Regions from separate parts of the Shewanella sp. 10N.286.52.A9 genome, predicted to be linked through region 2. Evidence: predicted binding sites of a transcription regulator. Region 2 holds the regulator's gene; each other region holds the start of a gene.
The links. Region 2 encodes LexA, which represses DNA repair genes until DNA is damaged. Its sites were predicted from a motif close to TACTGTATNNNNATACAGTA; they were not measured.

Region 1: the regulator LexA is predicted to act here: its motif matches at 1,333-1,352, upstream of AB4128_RS18410 (DNA topoisomerase III).
Region 3: the regulator LexA is predicted to act here: its motif matches at 1,919-1,938, upstream of AB4128_RS17740 (LexA family transcriptional regulator).
Region 4: the regulator LexA is predicted to act here: its motif matches at 2,642-2,661, upstream of recG (ATP-dependent DNA helicase RecG).

The regions. Positions count from the first base shown of each region.
Region 1 covers NZ_JBFRJQ010000030.1:14,176-20,279, reverse strand. Annotated here, with positions in the region: gene AB4128_RS18425 (VOC family protein) at 1-197, shown strand, start outside; gene AB4128_RS18420 (hypothetical protein) at 278-604, shown strand; gene AB4128_RS18415 (hypothetical protein) at 800-982, opposite strand; gene AB4128_RS18410 (DNA topoisomerase III) at 1,414-3,429, shown strand; gene AB4128_RS18405 (prohibitin family protein) at 3,634-4,512, shown strand; gene AB4128_RS18400 (hypothetical protein) at 4,750-5,202, shown strand; gene AB4128_RS18395 (HlyD family secretion protein) at 5,202-6,104, shown strand, end outside.
Region 2 covers NZ_JBFRJQ010000001.1:200,696-206,799, forward strand. Annotated here, with positions in the region: gene AB4128_RS00965 (helix-turn-helix domain-containing protein) at 1-805, shown strand, start outside; gene mtr (tryptophan permease) at 840-2,084, opposite strand; gene plsB (glycerol-3-phosphate 1-O-acyltransferase PlsB) at 2,096-4,516, opposite strand; gene lexA (transcriptional repressor LexA) at 4,926-5,543, shown strand; gene AB4128_RS00985 (cell division inhibitor SulA) at 5,540-6,046, shown strand.
Region 3 covers NZ_JBFRJQ010000028.1:25,927-32,030, reverse strand. Annotated here, with positions in the region: gene AB4128_RS17755 (TonB-dependent copper receptor) at 1-308, opposite strand, end outside; gene AB4128_RS17750 (glutaredoxin family protein) at 661-981, shown strand; gene AB4128_RS17745 (hypothetical protein) at 1,108-1,527, opposite strand; gene AB4128_RS17740 (LexA family transcriptional regulator) at 1,961-2,368, shown strand; gene AB4128_RS17735 (Y-family DNA polymerase) at 2,372-3,628, shown strand; gene AB4128_RS17730 (YgjV family protein) at 3,913-4,494, shown strand; gene AB4128_RS17725 (HlyD family secretion protein) at 4,619-5,692, opposite strand; gene AB4128_RS17720 (hypothetical protein) at 5,693-6,104, opposite strand, start outside.
Region 4 covers NZ_JBFRJQ010000001.1:59,176-65,279, reverse strand. Annotated here, with positions in the region: gene AB4128_RS00290 (DUF3014 domain-containing protein) at 1-314, opposite strand, end outside; gene recG (ATP-dependent DNA helicase RecG) at 448-2,523, opposite strand; gene AB4128_RS00280 (response regulator transcription factor) at 2,731-3,351, opposite strand; gene AB4128_RS00275 (sensor histidine kinase) at 3,355-4,506, opposite strand; gene AB4128_RS00270 (hypothetical protein) at 4,580-5,269, opposite strand; gene AB4128_RS00265 (calcium/sodium antiporter) at 5,490-6,104, opposite strand, start outside.

The sequences.
Region 1 (6,104 bases), on a different contig from region 2:
AGCAGTCGGTGGGTAATCAAACTGGAGGTCGGGTATTTTTGTTTCTTCAAACTAACGACTTTTGGCGTGACTATAAGTCAATGCAGGCCAATGAAGTGGTATTCAATGAGGAACCGAGGGTAGAAGAATATGGCACTGTTGTGGTGTTTCAGGATTTATACGGCAATAAATGGGACTTACTTGAGTTGAATAAGTAAACAAAATAAGCAAGTCCGAATAAGTCAGTTTAATGAAGTGATGAAGTTTAATTAATCGTTTGTTGAGGTAATGAATGGGAATGGTGATTGCTTTTCTTTTATGGGGTGTGGCAGTGGTTTTCTCTGTTATCACCATTGGTGTTATTCATCTGTGCAATAAAAAAGCTAAGCAACGAGAAGTTAACAGCAAGTACATGCTTCATATTGTCTTAAGCTCGATACCATTGTGGTTGTTGATTTTCTATTTCCCTGTTGATTATTACACATCCCATAACGATCTCGATGCTCTGATAACGGTATGGTCAACCAAAACTGCACTGACAATATTGAGTCCAGCAGTTACTGCTATCGTTATTTTAGTGCTACGTACTATGAAAGCGAAGCAACTAGCAGACAATGCAGATTAGGTGATAAATAGGCTGCACATCGTTCTTTACGACATAGCACTTAATTTATCATTTAAAATAGCACTAAAGCCAAAATACACTCTGGTTATAAGCTTAAATAGCAGGCATAAAAAAAGCAGTGTTAGCACTGCTCTTTTATCAAAATTCATAGGGCGTTGTTGCCACTTTTAGCTGAATAAAATCAGCAAACTTTACTCAGAAAGTGCTGGTCAGCATATCGATTAACTCAGTTTCAGTGGTTGGCATTTTAGCAAGTTCAACCATTTCTGGTGAGCCACCATTTAACATGTAAGCACTTGTGGTCAAATGATCATGATGAAACCATTTCCCGTTAACGCAGACGTCTGTGTAACACTTCTCACATTGTTTCAATTCCATAACGGGCTCCTGAGCTCAAAATTTGCGATAACTAAACCTATCCCAAGAATTCATTAACAATGATGATCTAGATCAACTTTATTTCAGCTTTAATTATCTTAATTTAGATGAAACGTTTGTTTTTGGCGGTGTAAAAAGTCAATTGTATGGCAGTTGGGGCAATTTTATATTCTTTATTTTTCGGTTATGAAAATAAACTACAAAAAAAGCAGTAAAACTCGCCAATTCTAGTTTGTTAACATGCTTGAAGGTAATATTTTGTCGTGCAGGCGTCATTTATTGCCATCGATTACCAAACTAAATTTTTTATGGATAAAGTAAAAAAACTTTAAATAATTACTGTAATTTTCTACTGTAATTATATACAGTATCAGAATGATATTAAAAAGCCTGCATTAAAAGGCTCAACTGATTTAAACGGTTTGAATTGAATGATCCTGTATATTGCCGAGAAACCCAGCTTAGGTCGCGCTATTGCCGAAGTATTGCCAAAGCCCCATAAAAAAGGCGACGGTTATATCATGGATGCTAATGGCAACTATGTTTCTTGGTGTGTCGGGCACTTGCTGGAGCAAGCTGAGCCAGACGCTTACGATCCAGCCTACAAGTCCTGGCAATTGGCACATTTACCAATTGTGCCTGACAGTTGGAAGCTTAAGCCTAAATCTAAAACGCGTTCGCAGTTGTCCACCCTTAAAAAATTGATAAAACAAGCCTCAAGTCTTGTTAATGCGGGCGATCCAGATAGAGAAGGGCAATTGCTGGTTGATGAAGTGATAGCACATGCTGGTGTTAAAGCTGATAAGTTAGCGCAAACCCAGCGTCTACTTATTAGTGATTTAAACCCTAGCGCTGTCAAAAGAGCACTAGGACAAATACGCAGCAATAAAGAGTTCGTTCCGCTTTCAACATCAGCATTAGCTCGCAGCCGTGCTGATTGGCTTTACGGCATGAATATGACCCGAGCCTATACCATTCAAGGCAAAAAAGTGGGTTATCAAGGAGTATTGTCGGTTGGCCGAGTACAAACACCGGTTTTAGGTTTGGTCGTGAGGCGTGATGAGGAAATAGCCAATTTTGTCCCTAAACCTTTTTATGAAGTACTTGCGCATTTATTAACTGACAAAAATGAATCATTCTCCGCTAAATGGAAGCCAAGTGAAGCGTGCCAGCCATATATGGATGAAGAAGGTCGCGTGTTAGCAAAGGGCTTAGCTGAAAATGTTGTTGGTCGAATTACTGATCAGCCTGCACAGGTGACTAAGCTTGAAGCTAAAAGTAAACGCCAAAATCCACCTTTGCCCTATAGCTTATCGTCACTGCAAATTGATGCAGCTAAACGTTTCGGTATGAGCGCAAAAGACGTCTTAGATACTTGTCAAAGCTTATACGAGCGCCATAAATTGATTACTTATCCGCGCTCAGATAGTCGTTATTTACCTGCTGAACAACATGGCCTTGCACCGCAGGTGATAAAAGCAATTGTCAGTAATGACGCGACGTTAACTGCAAAAATTGATTCGCCAAACGCTAAGCTTAAATCTAAAGCTTGGGATGATAAAAAAGTCGACGCTCACCATGCCATCATTCCCACTGAAAAAATGGCTAATTTAACCTCTTTGTCGAGCAAAGAAGCAAAATTGTACTCGCACATTGCGAGGCAATATTTAGCCCAGTTTTATCCAGCTTATCTTTATGATGAAACCCAAGTGGAAGTGACCATCGCTGGAGGACTCTTTACCACTAAAGCGAAACAAGAAACTGCAATGGGGTGGAAACAACTATTTGCTTCAAGCCAATCGAGCAAAACAAGCATGAGTGATACAAATGGCCCAAGTGGGCATAAAAATGAAGAGGAACTCAGCACCTTACCTCCGCTTGTAAATGGTCAGCAATTACATTGCTCTCGTGGTGAACTGCTTGAGAAAACCACCCAACCACCGAAGCATTTTACTGATGCGACATTACTTGGCGCCATGACAGGGATTAATCGTTTTGTGAGCAATAGCGAAGTAAAAAAAATCCTTAAAGATACCGATGGACTCGGCACTGAAGCGACTCGTGCAGGCATTATTGAATTATTATTTAAACGAGGTTATTTGCAGCGTCAAGGGAAGTCAATTGTGGCAACCCAAGTCGGAGTCGGACTAGTTCATTCACTACCAGAAAGTGCGACCACACCTGATATGACCGCATTATGGGAAAGTAGTTTAGATGCCATTAGCCAAAAGCAATTACGTTACGATGCATTTATGTCTCCTTTAATTACCCAGCTCAATGAATTGGTTACTCAAGCTGCTAATCAGTTACCTAATGCCTTAGCGGGTGTGACAGGTCCTGGTTACAAAAAACGCCGAAGCGGCGCTAAAACGGGTTATAAACGCAAGTCCACAACGGGTGCAAAATCGGCCTCTAAGAAAAGGCCACCAAAGAAGGCAACGAGTTAATTGGTTTTATGGAGTAAGCCAAGCAATATAAAGGTATGGCTAGTGATTAGCTTAGTGTTGATCGAATAGCGTTACTGTCACTGAGTAACGTGCGTGCGAATACAAGCTTTACAAGGTTCTTTTTGATTTGATGTTGCGATTTTGTTTGTTTTAGGTAATCTAGCGCCTTTAATTTAACTACATCATTAAATCAAAAGGAAGTTTATGAATATCAAGGATGTTTTTAGCACAGGTTCGTTATTTAAAGCCTTGCCTTTATTATTATTAATCATTGCAGTTTTTAACTCTTACTACATCGTTATCGAGGGGCATGTAGGGGTTGTTAAACGCTTTGGCGAAGCAATGGATCAACAAAACCCTGGATTACATTTTAAAATCCCATTTATTGAAACTGTTGAAGTCATTGAAGTTAGAACCCGTAAAAATGCAGAAAAAATGGCTTCAAGCACTAAAGAGCAAATGCCTGTAACCATCGAAGTATCGGTTAACTGGACTGTCAATAAAGAAGCCGCTTTAGATTTGTTTAAAAGTTATGGCGGCTTAAGTCAATTTGAACAGCGTATTTTAGATCCTCGTTTTCGTTCTGCGACCAAAGATACGATCCCACAGTTTGAAGCTGAGCAGTTAATTCAAGATAGGGCCAGTGCGATACAAGGGATTGAGCGTCGTTTATCAGAAGAAATGGCAAACTTCCCAGTGGTTGTAGATAATATTCAAATTGAGAATATTATTCTTCCGCAAAAATACATTAACTCGATTGAGATTAAACAAACTGAGAAGAACTTAGCAGCAGCTGAAGAGCATAAGCTTGAAAGGCAGCGTCTAGAAGCATTACGTGCGGTGAATACCGCAGATGCTAAAGCAAAAGGTATTTTAAAAATAGCCGAAGCTGAGGCGCAATCAATTCTGTTAAGAGGTAAAGCAGAAGCACAAGCCATTGAAGCAAAGGCGAAAGCTCTTAAAAACAATCCACTAATTGTGAAGTTAACAGAAGCCCAAGCATGGGATGGTAAGTTGCCTAGCACCATGATGGGCGAGGGGGTTATGCCTATTATGGATATTCGTGAGACTAAAAGTAATTAAATCCAGCTCAGTCCTGAATAGCCAATAGCCAATAGCCAATAGCCAATAGCCAATAGCCAATAGCTACAATCGATAAGCGCAATAGTCTTACTATTGCGCTTTTTTTTGCTCCAATGTATTACGACCGATTTTATCAAGTAAAAAAAATGTGGCGCATAATGGTAAGTTTAGCGCGCGAGCACTCCCTATAATTTCTGCCATACCCGATGATTCATTCACATTACGTTAAGGCAGGTTATGACAGATACAGTTACTACAACGCATCCTAACACTCAGTCAGCTAACGGCTTTTTTGCTCGTCATAAAGCTAAGTTTTTTATCTTATTGGCATTAATCACAGTGGCGCTTGGTTCGGTATTTTTGGCCAGTGGCTTTACTGTCCATCATCAAGATATTCCAGCTGATTACTGGACAACAACATCAGCACTTAAAGCCAAGTTTTTAGACACTGAAGTCTTTATTGGCGCATTAACAATGATGTTAATAGTGACAATTTGCTTAGCGATTTGGGGGTATTGGAAATTGCACTCACTGCCTAAAAAATATGCGGCGCATACAGGGCAAGCCAAGTTAGTGTTCTGGCTATGTACGATCGGCTTTTTTTATAACGAGTTATGGATAGCGGCCATCCTTATCGTGGTGACAGATTGGAAGAAAATTTCTGCAGTAATAAAAGCGAGACAAGCATAATGAAAGAATTACTTTACCCATACATTTTAATTTGCTGGATTTTATTAAAAACCGGTTTAGTGAAAAAAACCACAGCTAACTACATTTCAATGGTAGTGGTAGGTGTACTTATTAACCTTGCTGTGTTTTTTGCACATCGCTTTTATTCACCAGTCGACTTAACTGACTCATCAGTTGTTCGGGCGCAAACGGCAGTGTTAAGCCCAATTACAGAGTCGATTGACCAATATTATGTGCAGCATAATCAGAAGGTTAAAAAAGGTCAGTTGCTTTATACATTGGTCAACAATGAAGAAACGAATAACTTGCGCAAAATAGAGGCTGAAATTAACAGTTTAAATACTGAAATCAGCCAAACTGAGCAAGATTTAGCTAGATTAACGCAAGTTGAGCACGTGGTTGCTAAGCGCGATATTGACCAGTATCAGTCAAGACTGAATGCTTTGAAATTTGATCGAGAGTCTTTAGTTGCTCAAAAACAACAAGTGGAATTCGAAGCAAGCCAACTTGAAATTAGAGCTCCATTTGATGGTGCTGTCACCCGTCTTGATACCGCTGCAGGGTCAAGGGTTGGTAACATCCAACTGTGGAATACTGAAACAAAAATTTTAGAAATGCGTATTCCAGATCAGCTATGGAGCAGAGTCAAACAAGGTCAATTTACAGAGTTTTATGTCGATGCGTATCCAGGCCATATTTTTAGAGGACGAGTCCATTCTGTGTCATTGGCAACAGGTGAAGCACGAGGCAGTCATAGTAGCCAAGAGCAAGGCGTAGCAAAGCAGTTAGTGAGTAACGCTAAAAATATTGGCCGCACAGTGCTAATTGAGTTTACTGATCCAGAGGGCATTGAAATTCCAATAGGCGCCCGAGGGTCTGCTTGGATATCAACTGAGAAACCT
Region 2 (6,104 bases):
TATGCCTAACAACTGGTTCTTGGCGACTCCAGACTTGGCAATTACCTTTCGGCGCATTAACTATGCCATGGCTTGTTTTCATTCAGGTGCAAGTTACTACGGTGCTCAGTCGAATAAGATTATTAAATGGTGCTATCGCAATAACTATGTCAGCGGCAAAGCCAAATCCCATGACTCGCTCCGCATAGCCTTAACACTGCTAAATACCTGCAAGCACTTTTTAGGCAAAGACTTCACCCCGATTAAAGTGATGCTCAGCGGCCCCGCCATTAACCAACAGGAGAGCGAAGCGATATTTGGAACCAAAGTGACCTGGAATGCGCCGCAAACCGAGATATGGCTTGATGTCGACTCCTTGATTAGCTCTGAACAACACTTTTTGGCTTCGCTATCCACCTCCCAACATATTCAGCGCAATAACAAAAGTAGTATTAGCCTCAATCAACTCGACTCATATTTAAATATGCCTCAACCCCATGACACGCCTAAAGTGCTTTATGAGCTGGTGAATTACATACGTTTTTATGGTTTACCCACATTAGATTCCCTTTCGGAATTATGTGGTTTTTCGAAACAACAATTACAGCGACGATTGCAGCGTAATGGCTTTAGTTTTACAGAGTTAATGCGCTATATCTTAGGAAATTTAGCAGTGAAATATATGCTTGAAGGCAAAGAGGTTAAAGAGATTTCGCAGCTACTTGGCTATGCCAGTGTACGCAGCTTCAGTAAAAGTTTTAGGCGATTACATCATCAATCACCGACTCAGTACGTTGAAAAATTGCATCAAAAAAGCCCTCAATAGAGGGCTTTTTTAGATTATCAATATTGCGTATAGCTTATCGATAAACAGGTAATAAATCAGCCATTGCCAATAAGTGACAAGCTGCTGTTAGCACACCAAAAAGAATCACTACAACCACTAACGGTGTACCACCAGGAACTCTAAAGCTATTCTCATCAGGGAACATTTTACGTGACTTATACGCCATCATCGCTGGCACAATAGCAGCCCAAATTGTCGCGGCAAGAGCGGCAAAACCGATAGCGATTAAAAAACCATCTGGGAATAATAAGCCTAAGATGGTTGGCGGTATAAAGGTCACTGCAGCGGTCTTGATTCGGCCATTAGCCGACTCATCAAAATCAAATAAGTCTGCTAAATAATCAAACAAACCTAAGGTCACCCCTAAGAAAGATGACGCAACGGCCAAATTAGCAAACAGAGTTAACATGGTATTTAGCCAAGCACTGGACATCACATCTGACAATGCCGCAACCAATACGCCCATATTCCCACCTTGAGCGATAATATCGCTAAAATGACTACGAGGAATATTGCCCATGGTGGCAATTAACCAGCACGTATAAATCACTAACGCGATAAAGGTACCGATACAAATCGCCTTGATAATCACATTAGGCTGCTTGCCATAATACTTGACTAAGCTTGGCACATTGCCGTGATAACCAAAGCTTGTCAGACCAAAAGGAATGGCAGCTAAAATATATGGAGCAAAACTCGCCTGTCCGTCAGGGACTAACAAGTTCACGGTTTCCACATCAATCAGCAAATTACCGACGGCTAAAAAGAAAGTAATGATCATCCCGCCAAGCATTACTGTCGTAATACGGTCGACCACTTTAGTGCTAATCATCACAATCGCAGCAAGCACAAGGGCAAAAACTAAGCCTGCAATACTTTGTGGTAAATGAATGCCCATACCTGACAAGGTGTGGTTCACAATAGAGCCACCACCACTGATATAAGCATAAGTCAGAATATATAATACGAAGGTAATAGAAAGCCCATTAACTATCCGCCAGAATTGGCCTAATGTCACTTTGGTTAACGTGTCGAAACTGTCGCCAGGTTTAAAATGCAAGTTGGTTTCAAGTAGCATTAAGCCTGACACCAACATACAAAACCAAATACCGATTAGCATGGCAATGGAATAGCCAAACCACATACCAGCACTGACAACAGGAAGGGAAAACATACCGGCACCGACTGTGGTACCGGCAATAATCATAGCACCGCCTAATAATGATTTATTGTGCGGTTGTGATTGTGTTGAACTCATAAAGTTAGTGGTTACCCATGTTCCATAGTGACGCTATCTACTATGGTTTTACGAACAGATAAACGCAACATACCATTGGCATGGTCGCGAATTCGGATGACAGCAAACTGATTGTCATTACCCGACAAGTGCCCTAATTCTTTTAATTTTACACTCAAATTATTGTAGAGTTTTTTATCATAAAACTCTGGCGCAGTAATTCCGTGTAAAGCACCTAAACGCTGAGCTAATAAGTGGCTCGCGCTTTCTAGATCTGAACGTTCAATATCCGGTTTATAAGCCAATAAATTAAAGATAATCGCGTAACGTTGTAATGTCTCACTGACAGTTTCAGACAATAACATTAACTGGGTAATATTACTTTGATTGAGTTCAAACTCGTCTGTACCCGAAATAAGCTGTTGCTCAACAAATAAGTTTAATACGCTATCGATGTAAGCGGGTAAGTCTTCAATCCCCATAAACAACTCAGCTTTGAGTAGCGGGTAGAAGTCATTAACGATTTCATGAATTTTTTGACGATTAAACTCTTCGTATTGCACCAAGCAACTCGCTATTAACGAAGGAACTGCCATTAAATGGATGATGTTATTACGGTAGTAGCTCATCGCAATTGCTGAAGACTCTTCAATCGCAATAATTTCACCAATTTGATCAGTGTGCGAAGTAAACTTTTTCAGTGATAGACATTGATCAACTAATTCACTAGCACTGCCTTGAGCTACTGAGGTGTAATCAGTGTAAGGCACTTCTTTCATCAATTTAAGATATAAATCTAGCTGACGTTCCAGCTCTGTGCGCTCTAATGCATTTTGTTCAGCGGCTAATAACACCATACTGGTTAACGTAACAGAGCTCGCAGCTGCTGCACTGTTAATGTTTGTCATCACTTTATTGGCTAATTGATTAACCGCAGGCGTTAACCATGTTGGTTTTTGCTCAGGATCTTTAGCCACTTCTTCACGCCAATCTGGCGACTGCTGATTTAAGAACTGCTGCACGTTAATTGGCTCACCAAAGTTAACGTAACCTTGTCCAAAGTTACCCAACTTACGCAATGCACCAAACACTTGCCATACAGATTCTTTTTGCTTTTTCTTACCACTTAATTCTTTATGATAAGTCGACACTTCCATGACATGATCGTAGCCAAGATACACTGGCACTAAGGTCACAGGACGCTCGATACCACGCAATACGCTGTTTACCGTCATCGCTAGCATGCCCGTTTTAGGAGCAAGTAGACGACCAGTACGTGAACGACCACCCTCAGTGAAATACTCAACTGAATAGCCTTTAGCAAATAGTTGATCTAAATACTCTCTGAATACTGCGGTATAAAGCTTATTACCGTTAAAACTACGACGGATAAAGAAGGCACCACCACGGCGGAACATTGGACCTGCCGGCCAAAAGTTAAGATTAATCCCTGCCGCAATATGCGGTGGAACCATGCCTTGATAATAAAGAATATATGACAGTAATAAGTAATCCATATGGCTTCGATGACACGGCACATAAACGATTTCATGACCATCATGATGCAGTTTACGAACTTGCTCCGCACTCTTGATGCTAATACCACTGTATAACTTGTTCCAAAGCCAAGTTAAGAAACGCTCAGCAATACGAATCAAGTTATCCGAATAGTCTGCTGCGATTTCATCAAGGTACTCAATGGCTTTTTCACGTGCCTTTTCTTCGGGAATTTTTTTGTTAACGGCTTCTTCTTGAATGGCACGCTTGATGGATTCTGACTTTAACAGCGAATTGAACATCGCTTGACGATTAGGAAGCTGAGGCCCCGTCATCACTTTACGTTGACGGCGAAAATGCACACGAGCCACACGGATAAGCTTATGCGCAATACTGACATCTGTGCCGTGTTCATCAGCCATATAACGCAGCGACATGGCATTAGAAAATTGAATGAAATTATGGCGACCTAAAAATAGAATCATTAACCATTTACGTAACCATGTTGGGTTTTCACGCTCAAAAACCGCAGCGGTCATGGTGTCATCTTCTTTACCTGGGATACGACCCCAATATAGGCTTACAGGCACAAGCTGGATGTCGAGTTCTTTGTTCTTTTGGTGTAATTCGAGCAACTTAGTAAAGTTTGCTACAAATTTATCGCTACTATGGCGCTTACCAAACAAGGGTTTACGCCCTTCCACACACACAATTCTAGGGGTATTGAAACCATCAACATCTAACCGTTCATACGGACTTGGCAAGTTATATTTAGCTGTCATTTCATGTAAGGCAGCAATATCACTCAGCGACTCCGTTTTCATCACATAGACCACTGGTTTGTCAGGATCTAAGTTAAGGTCAGCGAACGGATCCTCAGGCACAACAACACTGTGTACCATTAATTTCTGAATCCAACGTAATGATTTAGCAATGATAGAATCTGGTTTTAACATGGGTCTTCGCATTATCAACAACGATTTATTGCGCATAGGATACCAGAATATCATTCAGTTACACTAACCTCGGTAAATCTAGTTAACATTTAAGTAGCAAGTTTTGTTGGTTCTAACATCAAGTATCAATCACTTAGTAAGTAGCAAAACATTTAGGTACAGTACTGTATAAATAGACGGTATCCAGTACTTTTTGGCTTATTCACTTGAGTCATCAATAATAAAACACACTAATTTACCGACGCCCCACAAAAACAATAAATCACTGATTTAATTAGCTTTAAATAACTAAAAACTTCGATAAAAATTCATATCTATTGCTTTATCAGCAAAAAATGTTGGTTAATACTTGCGCGACCAAAGATACTGTATATAATGACAGTCACTGTATAAAAAAACAGGAATCAACATGAGACCTTTAACGCCACGACAAGCTGAAATTCTAGAATTAATTAAATGCAATATTGCCGAGACAGGTATGCCACCAACTCGTGCAGAAATTGCCACTAGATTAGGCTTTAAAAGTGCTAATGCTGCAGAAGAACATTTAAAAGCACTCGCTAAAAAAGGTTGCATTGAAATTATTCCAGGTACCTCTCGCGGTATCCGTATGGTCCAAGAAGAAGAGGAAGTCGAAGAAGGCTTACCACTGATTGGTCAGGTTGCGGCTGGTGAACCAATTTTGGCGTTAGAACATGTTGAACAATACTTTCAAGTTGATCCTGAAATGTTTAAACCCAATGCTAATTTCTTACTACGTGTTCGTGGCGACAGTATGAAGGATATTGGCATTATTGAAGGTGACTTATTAGCGGTTCACAAAATGCAGCAAGCTAAAAATGGTCAAGTCGTTGTTGCCCGTGTTGATGATGATGTCACCGTGAAGCGTTTTGAAAAGAAAGGCAACGTTGTTTATCTGCATGCAGAAAACGAGCAGTACTCGCCGATAAAAGTCGATTTAACATGCCAAAGCCTTACGATTGAAGGGCTCGCTGTTGGCGTTATCCGTAATGGAGGTTGGTTATGAACACATTAATAGGTAATGCACCACGTCACCCAGGTTTATGGATGGACATGGCATCAGCAGCTGCGCCAGTAAAGCAAGGTATCGAAACCAAACAAACAGCTAACCAAGGGTTAACTGAATTAACTCAGCTATGCGGCCAGTTAGCCGTATTAAGTCAACAAGGGCGATGGATTGTACTGATTAATCCGCCTCACATTGGTTACAAACAAATTCTAGCGAACGCCAATGTCAGAATGGACCGTGTATTACTGGTTCACACTAAAGATGAAGTCGAAACACTGTGGGCAATGGAAAAAGCACTCACAAGTGGTACATCCAGCGCAGTGATTACATGGACAACCCCATTAGATGCTCGTGATAATCGTCGCATTCAATTAGTCGCTAAAAGCGCCTTAGCGCAAGGTGTCATTATTGAAGATGTAAATACTCACTTACGTGTTGACCAATTAAACGCCAGTAATCCTGTGGCTGCAACCCAATTGAATTTATCTGCATTTCACTAAAGTCTATTTGCTAAAAAAGCCCTTCATTTCGGTGACGGGCTTTTTTTTGCGCCTTTTT
Region 3 (6,104 bases), on a different contig from region 2:
ACAATACTGACCCGTGATCCCCCCATTCCTCGCAAAGAAGGGTCGCCACCAGCGCCGCCCTTACGACTAATGCTAAAGCCTGGTATCGTTTTCAAGAAACCTGCGCCATCGTATGCAGGTAAAGGTAAGCGAGGTTTTTTTGGATCGGTAGTAACCTTAGATGGCTCTTTCATTAATTCACCCGTGACAACGATATAATCATCGCATTGCTCACCATCACAGGTCTTTGTAGTATGATCTGCTATTGCCAAGTTTGGCGTTAAAGATGCCGCAATCAGCGCAGCTAAAATTGAAGTATTAAATTTCATTACAACGTCCATTTATTATTTATCTATGAACGTTTTCGCAGATTAATTCGCTTTGCTCAATCAGAAGCGTAGACAGTGCGACAATCTGTCACAGGCTAATTTGATGCGAATCACACTACTGATTTTAAAGTGCTTTTATTTGATATCGTTGCCGCAAAAAATATCCTTAAAAGAGATATGAAACCGGCATGATTTAATTGCTCACATTCACTAGATAAATACTGCCTTATCCCCACTTTATTTATTCGTAATCGCTTATTTAGACATATTGAAATAGCGGTTTAATTTTCATCCCGATGTTTATATAATTACGATTATTTTTTAAGCCCATTGAGCCCATGGAAGGTATTCATTGAAAAAGCTATTTGTGTTGTTGGTCCTTTACGCCGCTTACCAACACTGGAATCAATCACCGGTCGAGCCTATCCGTGCCACCTATGCCGCCAGTAATGAAGTTATTATGTATGCAACAGCTTGGTGCAAGTACTGCCAAAAGGCACGTATCTTTTTTGACGATAATGGCATTGCTTATCAAGAGTTTGATATTGAGAAATCTTTCGCTGCTAATGAACGTTATCAAGCATTAAACGGCCAAGGGATCCCTTTATTGCAAGTTAATGGCACGCTTATCAGGGGCTTTAATCAGGATAAAATAGTCTCTTCACTGCATTAACGATTTACTTAGCACCCTGTTAAATATGGGCACTGCTAAATAAATATACCCGGTCATCAATTGTGGTGACCGGGTATATTTTTATTCGTATGGTTATTACTACCGATATTGATAATAAACCGTTAACTAGTTATTACTAGCATAGTGAACACACTGGTTTTGCACTGCTGTGGTTTTTAATAACTGAGTGAATTGCGCCTTGTTGCCATCGGCTTTTTGCTCTTTTATTAAGGTTTCCATATGCGTAGCTTGGCTCACAACCTTTTCCATCGCAATTTGCCTTGCTTGTTGTTCTGTCTGACCTGTTAATACTAATTGCTCAACTAGGTTAGAATAGTTCTCGTAAACCATGCCTTTATAAAAATCTGCTTCTGACGCTAACGGCGTATGCGAGTAAATTATTGAGCAGCTTACAGCGCTATCGATGTTGGCAATAGATTGGTCTATTTGAATGACCACAGATTGCTGAGTTGAAAAACTGGCATTAGCAGCCACTGAAAATAAACTGAATGCAATAAATGCAGTAATCGTTTTTAATTTTTTCATACTCACTCCGATTTAATCAATTATGTGCCCGGTTAATTGACACTATCTTATCCATCTCACTGACGCATTAGTTACCATTTCGCGCCTCATTGAGACAAAGAACAACTAGAAGGCACATATTTCATATTATTAAGCGACAGTAAATAATCATTATCTGACTGTTATAGTAATGAATTTTGCTAAACCTAAGCTGAACAGAAAGTTAACTTCTCAAGCTGGCAGTATTTTCTACAACTTGACCTGTTTATTTATCAAGTAGCTATACCTATTAGTCACTTATCAATATGACCTCTGTCGCTCCTAGCTAAAATCCGTTCGCAAAACGCACACTTCGTTCAAAAAGCCGCCAAAACCAGATAAATTATTGCCAATTTTACGGGGAGCACTATAATACTGTATAAATATACAGTTATTTTTTTATGATGTGAGATTTATGAATGTGATCCCTATTTTTGCCAGTGCTGGCATTACAGGTTTTGAGTCCCCAGCTGCTGAATATCGACAGCTACCACTCAGTTTAGATGAGCTACTGATTGAACACCCAAGCGCAACATTTATTGGTCAAGCCAGCGGCGACTCAATGGAAAAGATAGGGATTTTTGATAAAGACATTTTGATAGTCGATCGCCATGTTAATGTGGAAAATCACGATGTTATTGTGGCGAATTATAATGGCTGCTTCGTCTGCAAATTAATTGATACTCAGCGGCGATTATTATTATCAGCGAATGACAATCACCATAGTGTACTGATTCAAGAACATGACAGCTTTACTGTTGAAGGTGTGGTGATCCGTTCAATACGTTGTCACCGTCAAAGCCCAATATTGTCGGGTCGTTAACCCATGTATGCCTTAGTCGATGCCAACTCTTTTTATTGCAGCGCAGAGCAAGTGTTTAGGCCTGAATGGCGTGGACGCCCTATTGTTGTCCTATCCAATAATGACGGCTGTATTGTTGCGGCCAACCGTCAAGCTAAAGCATTAGGCATTGGTAAATTTGGCCCTTACTTTGAAGTTAAACATCAATGTGAAAAACTAGGGGTTATTGCACTTTCTTCTAATTATGAGCTTTATGCCTCTTTGTCTCATAACATGATGGATGTCATTGGTCGCTTCGCCCCCGAACAGCACATATACAGTATTGATGAATCTTTTCTCTCTTTTAAGCGTAGTTACCCAGCAATTCCATGTTTAAGCCATCACGCCTCTCTTATTCGCAGAGCAGTATGGAAAGAAACGCGTTTAGCGGTTTGTGTTGGCATTGGCGAAACCTTAACACTCGCTAAAGTGGCCAACCACGCAGCCAAAAAGCTTGCTGGGTATGACGGTGTTTGCTGCATCGAGTCCGATGAAGAGCGCCGCGCTATTCTAGCAAACATGAAAGCCACCGATGTCTGGGGGATCGGCTCAAGAATAGGTAAAAAACTCCAGGCAATGGGGGTTCATACTGCTTTAGCATTAGCGAACTTACAGCCTGGGATCGCCCGTAAAAATTTTAGTATTGAAATAGAACGTACGGTGCGAGAGCTCAATGGCGAGCAATGTAAAGGATGGGATAGCGCAAGAGCTGATAAGCAGCAAATTTTTTCCACCCGCAGTGTTGGCCAGCGGATCACTGATAGAGAATCTTTGCTGCAAGCCCTGAGTAAACATGCAGCCATCGCTGCCGCCAAAGCAAGGCAGCAAGGTTCAGCAGCCAGTAGTCTACTTATTTTTGCCAAAAACTCTCCATACGATGAGCAACCTTCCGGTTTTAAATACCATTATCGTTGTGCATTTCCGACCAATGACACATGCGAACTCATTAGTTATGCAACAGCCATAGGGAGTCAGTTATTTAATCCAAATACACGGTATTATAAAATTGGCATTGGTCTTATTGACCTTTCTCCGGTACAGCATTTACAGGGAGACTTATTTACTCCGGCCAAAGATCCGACACTCATGCAGGTTTGCGATAAGCTTAACCAGCGCTATGGCACTGACTCAATATTTGTTGCCGCCCAAGGGATTACTGGAAAGTGGCATATGCGCAGAGAGCTACTGACCCCACAATACACAACCTGTTGGCAAGATATCCCAAAGGTCAGTTGTCGTTAAGTGAGTGTTTAAATGAAATGTTGAAAAACGATTGAGAAGTGATGTGAGTAGTTATTAAAACGGGATAGTATACAGCGACCACAAACTTGACAGGTGCAACAAATAACAAACAAAGCCATTACCCATCAAGAACAAACCTTACACCTTTGAAGCACACTAAATCAGAAAATAACTATTTTTAGGCTGAATATTAAGGCTAAAGCTGAAAACCTCGTTCAGATCAAATTAATGCTGCTGAAAATATAGACAATACGCCCTTCGATTTTTTAGTGAGTATCATCTGCGTGTCTGAGTTTGCGTTTAATCAACTGTTCTTTGTGCAATTACTAGGCTTCATTTCAATGGCTATCGGCTGGTGGGCAAATAGCCAAAAACAAGATTGCAAATTTATTCATGGCAATATGCTTGCATCCATTCTTACAGCCATTCACTTAGGCTTACTAGGCAGCTTTCTTGGGATGGCGAATCAACTTGTAAATGTGGTTCGATTCCGTTGTTGCCAGCAACTCGGCCATACAACGAAATCGGAATTCGTGCCATTAATGATGAGTGTTACCTTCTCTACTGTAGCGATTTTACAGGGAGTAATGTGGGCAGAACATTGGAGTGAATGGTGCGCAGTTTTTGCAGCAGTGGTAATGAGTATAAGTCTATTTTATTGTAAAGGAATGGCACTTCGCGCCGCTATGCTAGTGAGTAATGCATTGAACTTAATGCTTTCAATATATTTGATGTCATGGTCTGGAATTTTATATCAAGTGATGACAATAACGATTCTAGCTCAAAGTGTGTTTCAGCAATACAAGCAAATTAAATTGGCGACTAATAATGACACCATTTCCTCAAATCAAGCGTTAAGTCAATAAGGAGTTATTTGTTTTAACGCTCTAGGGAATCTTATTGTAAGCACGCTAAGTGATACACATAAAACACATAAAAAAGGGAGCCAAAGCTCCCTTTTATATTTCCGCAACTATCTATTACTTCTTATTACAAAGCGCTTAGGTAAGCTTTAAGGGCTTTAAGTCTGACTGTTGCAGCGCCAATAATATCCATGAAGCCTAAGAAACTCGCTGGCTTTTCAGCCGATATCCAGCCTGAACCTGTCGCGCCAATCGGGATTGAATAGCCTTCTGGCTCTTCAAATTCAATAACCACTGTACGCCCATGACTTCCAGCGTTATTACCAACATGTTGCCTAACTTGCTGAGTTCCTGCTAATGGGCTGATCATCGATTCACCTGTACCTGAAGTCACACTGTGCACTCGACCTCGAAATATCTCACCAGGAAAAGCATCAACGTAAAACTCGGCAAATTGGCCAGGCTTAATATAACGATACGATTGATCTGCAATTCGCATTTCTAAAAACTTCTTAGAGGTATCATAAAGGTGCATGTTACCAATACGACTACCTACTGCTACATTCGTAATAGAAAGTTGACCGTCAAATTGAGCTCTAATTTCACGACGTTCATCATTCCACTGAGCAGAACCAATCTGTGCATCAAACGCGCGTAACTGCGCACGATGAGTTTCAAGCTCAGCAACCACTGATGCGATTTCAGCTTCGGTAGATTGTATTTTTGCTTCTAAGTCATCTCGTGTCATTTCACTGGCATAATCACGTAAGTCTGTGACACGAACAAAGTTACGTTTGTCATTGTTAAGCGTCACTTCTAGCGCTTCCATACGCAGTTTAAGTGCTTCTTTCTTAGCAAGCTCAGCAGCTTTTTGCGCTTTTAACGATCTGATTTCTTTTTCACTGTCGACTGACACCAATTTGTAAATCAAATCGCCTTTTTTAACCATTTGGTTATGAGTAACAAAAATCTCTTCGATTTCTTGACCAAACAAAGGGCTAAGCACCGCATGAGGAGCTTTAACCGTTGAGCTGTCAGTTAAGTCTGCTGGAGACCAAAAACGATGAGCCGTAAATAGCATGAAGGCAATAAATAACCCTAAACCAACTGAGCGAACAGCATTCGCTAGATTCCACTGTATAACACCAAGTTTAACCAGTAACCAAATGATTAGTACATAAGGGAGCATAATCTCTTTCATTTACTTATCTCCTTTAATGCCGTTGCTGATAATGCTTGAAAGTCTATTGGCAAGTACATCCCAACGACCAAATGCAATGATTATGGCAAGAACCCACCAGGCTTTATCGATGAATAATCCACACAGTGACAAAGCAAATACAATTTGCGTGTGTGCACTCGACATGGCTTCAGCCTTGTGTACTGCCACTTCATGCAATCGCCAAAATAAAAGTAATGTGTAGCAAATGATCGAGACGGTCACGACAAACACAAACCCCATAAATAACTCAGAATCCAGAAGCGCTAAAATGGATGGATAACCATTAACAAAGTAACTTTCGGGTAATGATTTCCCGTGAATAGCTGTTAATAATGAAAACAGATAACTCAACAAACCGATTGTTGTTACGGCGATAATGAACCACATACTT
Region 4 (6,104 bases), 140 kb from region 2:
TCACTTTCGGTCAGTGCTGGTAGTGGTTCAACGACCACTTCAGGTTCTATTGGAATGATTTCGGTCGGCTCTACCACTTCTGGTTCAACAATCACTTCTTCAATTGGCTCTTGCTCGATGGGCTGTTCAGGCACCGGCTCTGGCAATTGTACTGGTGTTGGGGCTATCACCTCAGGTTCAGACGGCTCTGACGTGAAATAGAAATAACCTGCACCAGCCAAAATAACGGCAATGGTTACGCCGATAACACCTGCATTGCTGCCACCTGCACGGCTCGATTGTGGTGTTGCTCTGTCTTCTTGATTGACTTGCATTTCTATTCCTTAGCTTTAAACATCAAAAGTGGAACTGAACACGAGATAAATATTGTTTAGCCTCAAGCTCATCACTCATTCTGCAATATTATTAACGCTTGTCTAGTGATAATAGACCTAAGTTAACAATAATTTATGCTTGTACGTATTGCTGGCGATCACCTAACCAACGGTGAATGATGCCATCAACATTTTCAGGTACTTGTCGCATGACATGTGCGGCAAGTTTTTGGGTGTTTTCAATTAAATACTGGTCTCTGACCAAATCTGCTATTTTCATTTCTGCCAGCCCAGTTTGACGAGTGCCGAGCACTTCACCTGGGCCGCGGATCTCTAAATCTTTTTGGGCAATAACAAAACCGTCATTACTCGACCTTAATACACCAAGTCGTTTTGTTGCTGTTTGCGACAATGGCGCTTTGTAAAGCAGTAGGCAATGACTCACGACTGAGCCTCGACCGACACGACCACGTAATTGGTGTAATTGCGCTAAGCCCAGCCTTTCGGGGTTTTCAATAATCATCAAACTGGCATTGGGTACATCAACACCAACTTCAATCACAGTGGTTGCCACTAGTAAATGTAGCTCACCCGCTTTAAATTGAGCCATTATTTGCTGTTTTTCTGCGCTTTTCATTCGTCCATGCACCAGACCAATGTTGAGCTCTGGTAATAAACGACTGAGCTCTTCTGCTGTATCTTCAGCAGCTTGGCATTCCAGCACTTCAGATTCTTCAATTAAGGTGCAGACCCAATAAATTTGTCGATTGTCGTTTAAGGCTGCTTGCTTGACCCGCTCAATGACTTCATCACGGCGATTATCACTCACAGCAACTGTACTGACAGGCGTTCTGCCAGGTGGTAGCTCATCAATGATAGAGGTTTCTAAGTCGGCATAAGCTGTCATTGCTAATGTGCGAGGTATCGGAGTGGCTGTCATGATCAATTGATGAGGATGAAAACCTTGGCTAATGCCTTTTTCACGTAGGCCCAACCGTTGATGCACTCCAAAGCGATGCTGCTCATCGATAATTATCAGTGCTAATTTGTCAAAATTGACTTGCTCTTGGAAGATGGCGTGGGTGCCAATGACCATATTGGCGCTACCATCAGCGATATCCGCTAGTGATTGAGCCCTTGCCTTGCCTTTTAGTTTACCTGCAAGCCAGCCGACTTTTAGTCCGAGCGGCTCAAACCACGCTGCAAAATTAATAGCATGTTGTTCAGCCAACAATTCGGTGGGTGCCATCATCGCCACTTGGTAGCCATTTTCAATGGCTTGTAGCGCTGCCAGTGCAGCAACTAAGGTTTTTCCTGAACCGACATCACCTTGCACTAAACGCATCATTGGTGTTGGTTTCTCAATATCTCGGCTTATGTCTGCGACCACTCGCTGTTGAGCCCCTGTGGGTTTGAAGGGCAGGGCTTTTAAAAACGGGTTTAGTAGTTGGCCTGTTGCCGAAAGCGTGACAGCTTTATCAAGGTTGTTACGTTGACGCAGCTTTAACATACTTAAATTGTGCGCCAATAACTCTTCTTGTACTAACCGCTGCTGAGCAGGATGCATCCCCATCTCCAAGTCAGCTTGTTCGATGTCATTGGGAGGCCTATGTATTAACTGTAAAGCATGGCTAATACTCATATTATTTGGTTGCAACTCGGCGGGGAGCAACTCGGTTAGCCCGCCGTGAGTTAGGTGAGTCAGTGCTTGTTCGGTTAGTTTAATCCAACTGGCTTGTTTAAGACCTTCTGTTGAAGGGTAAATGGGGGTCAGTGAATCACTTAATGCTGGATTCTCGCCTTCTTTGATTATCTTGTATTCGGGGTGAATAATCTCAAAGTGTCTTTTACCGCGCTTAATTTCACCATAAGCGCGAATAATCGCGCCGTTTTGCATGCCATTACGTTGGGCAACTGAAAAGTTAAAGAAACGTAGGGTTAGCATTCCTGTGTCGTCTGCAATAGTGCAGGTCAGCATGCGTTTGCGGCCAGGGACAATTTGGGTAGAAATGATTTCTGCTTCGACAGTGCCATACATGGCAGGATATAAACTCGCAATGGGATAGATTTGGGTGCGATCTTCGTAGCGCATAGGCAGATGAAACAGCACATCTTGTACTGTTTTAATACCCAGCTTATCGAGTTTTTCAGCGACTTTTTTGGCTATGCCTTTTAAGTCGGTAATAGGAACCTGATCCAATGGTTGCAAATCCACAATGCCTTCATATTGTCGAGTGTTGGCGCTATCATGCTAGCAAGGGTTAACAGAGTTATCCAATAAGTTATACAGTTCACTATCGAGTGAGAATGCTTGCTAGAGACAATAGTACTGTAAATATATACAGATATTTATGCCTATCTTAGCAGAGTTTTAATACAAGGCAATAATATTCCCCTTTTTGGCAGCTAAGCAACGCTATAACCAGCCTTTTTGTTGAGCGATACGGGCAGCATCAATACGATTACTGGCATTAAGCTTACTGATCGCTTCAGACAAGTAATTCCTGACTGTCCCTTCGGCAATGAACAGCTTCGCGGCAATATCACTGGTAGATAATCCTTCGCTGGCAAATCGTAACGCTTTTCGTTCCTTATCATTTAGCGGATCAATATCCCCGATGGCACTGATTGCAAGCTCTGGATCGATCACCTTTTTGCCAGCCATGACCTGCTTGATTGCCGATAATAAACTTTCTGTGGGGGCATCTTTTAATAAAAAGCCATCGACGCCACAGCCAAGCGCTCGCTTGATATAACCGGCTCGACCAAAGGTGGTTAAGATAATGACTTTGGTTTGCAGTGCTGCACCATGCTGTTCTTTAAGCCATTGCGCTAATTCAAGGCCTGTATGCCCTGGCATTTCGATGTCACTGAGCAGTAAATCAAACGAGTGTTGTTTGAGTAACGCAATAGCCTGAGTGCCGTCTTCGGCTTCTGTGACTTCAACTGGGCCAATGGTTTCATCATTGCTAAGAGTGAGCAGTGCTGAAAGCGCTCCTCTCACCATAGCTTGATCCTCTGCCAGTAAAATTTTCATGAATCAGCTGTCCTTATCGGTAGAAAGAGGCAATGAAATCGTGAACTGATAACCATCGGTAATTTGATAGTTAAATGCGCCTTTGAGCAATTGAGCCCGTTCTGCGATGCCTTTTAGTCCATTCCCTTCCACTATCGCTTGTGTTGATGAATTATCAGATAAACGTACGTTTAGGGTGTTGTTTTGATGGCTAAACTGCCACCAACATTCAGTTGCGGTGCCGTGCTTGAGCATGTTATTGACTAGTTCAGTAAACATTAACCCTAGTTGTGATTCATATAATTCGGGCATCTCGGGCAGTTGGCCGTTGACGTTCACTTCTATGCTTTGTTCTCGAAGGGATGCGGTTAATTGCTGTAAGGTGTCAGCCAAGCCTTTATGTTTATAATCCGATACTGTTTGTCTGATTTGACTAAGGCTGTCTCTGGCTATTTCTGCTAATTGACTCAAATGTTCTTTTGCTAAAGGCAGGTTTCCTGCTTCAACGAGTTTTTCCGCTAACTGCGCTTTAAGGGCGATAGACGATAAGTTGTGACCCATAATATCGTGAAGATCTCGAGCAATTCTTTCTCGTTCTAGGGCTGTCGCTAAACTGGCAATTTCATCATTTGATTGACGTTGCTGACGTCTAATTCGCTCATTGTTATGTTCTACTACACCAAATAATCCCACCACAAACACGATTAACATGCCGTATAGCGGGAAATAAAATGCGGGATACCCTACAAGGTAGTTTAGTGTCCATAACCCAATACTGATGGCGATAAAACTGATAATGCTGGTGCGTAATGAGTAAAAAAAACCAATAAAAAAGCCCGCAAAACTAAAAAATGAAATTCCGCCGCTGGTAAATAAACTGGCGATAACCGCAGTCGAAATCATTAACGATATAGGGTATATGGCTTTTGCTTGGCTACTTTTATAAGCCCAAAAATAACCGTATAAGAATGGAATTAATAGCAATAGACTAATGCTTACACGCATAACATCATCACGCATAAACCAAATAGGTATGAAATAAAAAATGAGGTTTAACAAATAGACCCAAGCCGTTTTTTGCTTGTAGGCTTTTTCTGGGTGGTTGTTTTCGTTAGTGGTCATATCCGTGTGAACCATTCCTTGAACAGACTGATTGGCAGTATCTTGAGTATTCATAACCTTTCCTTAGCAAGTTAGCATACTGCAACCCATCGGCAATGGGTAGCAGTAGCTAACAGGTCCCGTGGCATTATTGACTAGCATTCACTGTAGAGGTTGGGTTTAGCAGGAAGTTAGCCCAACCATAGTCTGGATTAATAGTTAACGCTTGTTGCCAGTCCTGCTTTGCGGCATCTTGTTGACCGAGCTCTTGTTTGGCAAGACCTCGCCAAGTGTAAGCTTCAGCATGTCCCCAACAGATCTCATCACAAGGGTTTTGATAGCGTGCAATGGCTAATGAGGCCAACTCACTGGCTTTGTCGTAACCTCCACCATATTGCGCAGGCGTGTAAAATGCACTCATAGCTTTAACTAATGCAATTCGAGGGTTGTCGGGACTTAATTGTTCAGCCTGCTGTAATAAAGCGCTTGCTTTAGATGATAATTGTTGGGCTTTAGCGCCGTCATAAGCGATTTGCATGCCATAGATTTGCGCGAGTAATGTCATCGATTCAGCATGATCTTCACGACTGATAACTGCTTCAAGTGTGGCTTGTGCATCAGTAAGCGCACGTTTTGCGACACCACGTTGTCCTAAAATATTGGCAGTAATTGCAATACGGTATTGGGCATAGGCATGTTCATAATCAACACTTTGCTGGCTGATTTGATTGAGCGCTTCAAGGTTCATGGTATTGGCTGCAGCATCAATACTACTGATATCTGCGACACTGGTTTGACTGACTAAAGATAAGGTAGCGGCAATAAATAATGTTTTCATGATTAACTCCGTTTATTCAAGTGTGTGTTGAGTGCAGAGTTAGTATTCAATATTGGCGTGAATGTGTGCAGGCACAAACGTCATCAGTTTATGATGACAAATGTCATTAATAAAAAAAGCCAGCATACTGAATTAGCATGCTGGCTTATGGTTTAGTCCTGATGTTATCGTCTTAGGCTTTTTGTTTGACCCTATCGCATAGACTGAACCGTTTTTATACTTACGCTTGGATCACTAAGAAACTGATATAGCCTAAATAGCTGGCGACTAAAACAGCAGCTTCTCGGCGACCAATCCGCAGGCCTGTGTAAGCAAAAGGCAGTAGTACTGCTGCTAATGCGATCATGACCACCCAGTCTATTTGGCTTATCTCATTACTGATAATAGGGTGGATAAGGGCCGTTACCCCTAAAATCCCTAAAATGTTAAATAGGTTTGAGCCAACAACATTACCAATCGCTATATCACTTTCGCCTTTCAGTGCTGCCACAATAGAGGTGACAAGCTCCGGCATACTGGTGCCTATCGCGACGATGGTGAGGCCAATAACCACCTCACTAATACCTATCGACTTTGCCATGGCAACTGCGCCATCGACAAACAAAATGCCGCCACCGACCAGCATGGAAATACCGACAATAATCATTATTACTGAAAGGAGGTTGCTTTGATTTGTTGTACTTTCAGAGTCGTCATTTTGTTGTTTGTCTGCTGTGAAATAGCTAAACAATAAGTAACTGATAAGCAATGTAGTGAGAATGACGCCATCAAAAAAGCTTAAACCACCATCCAGTAATAACCCCCAAAACAATAATGAGGCCGCAATCATAATAGG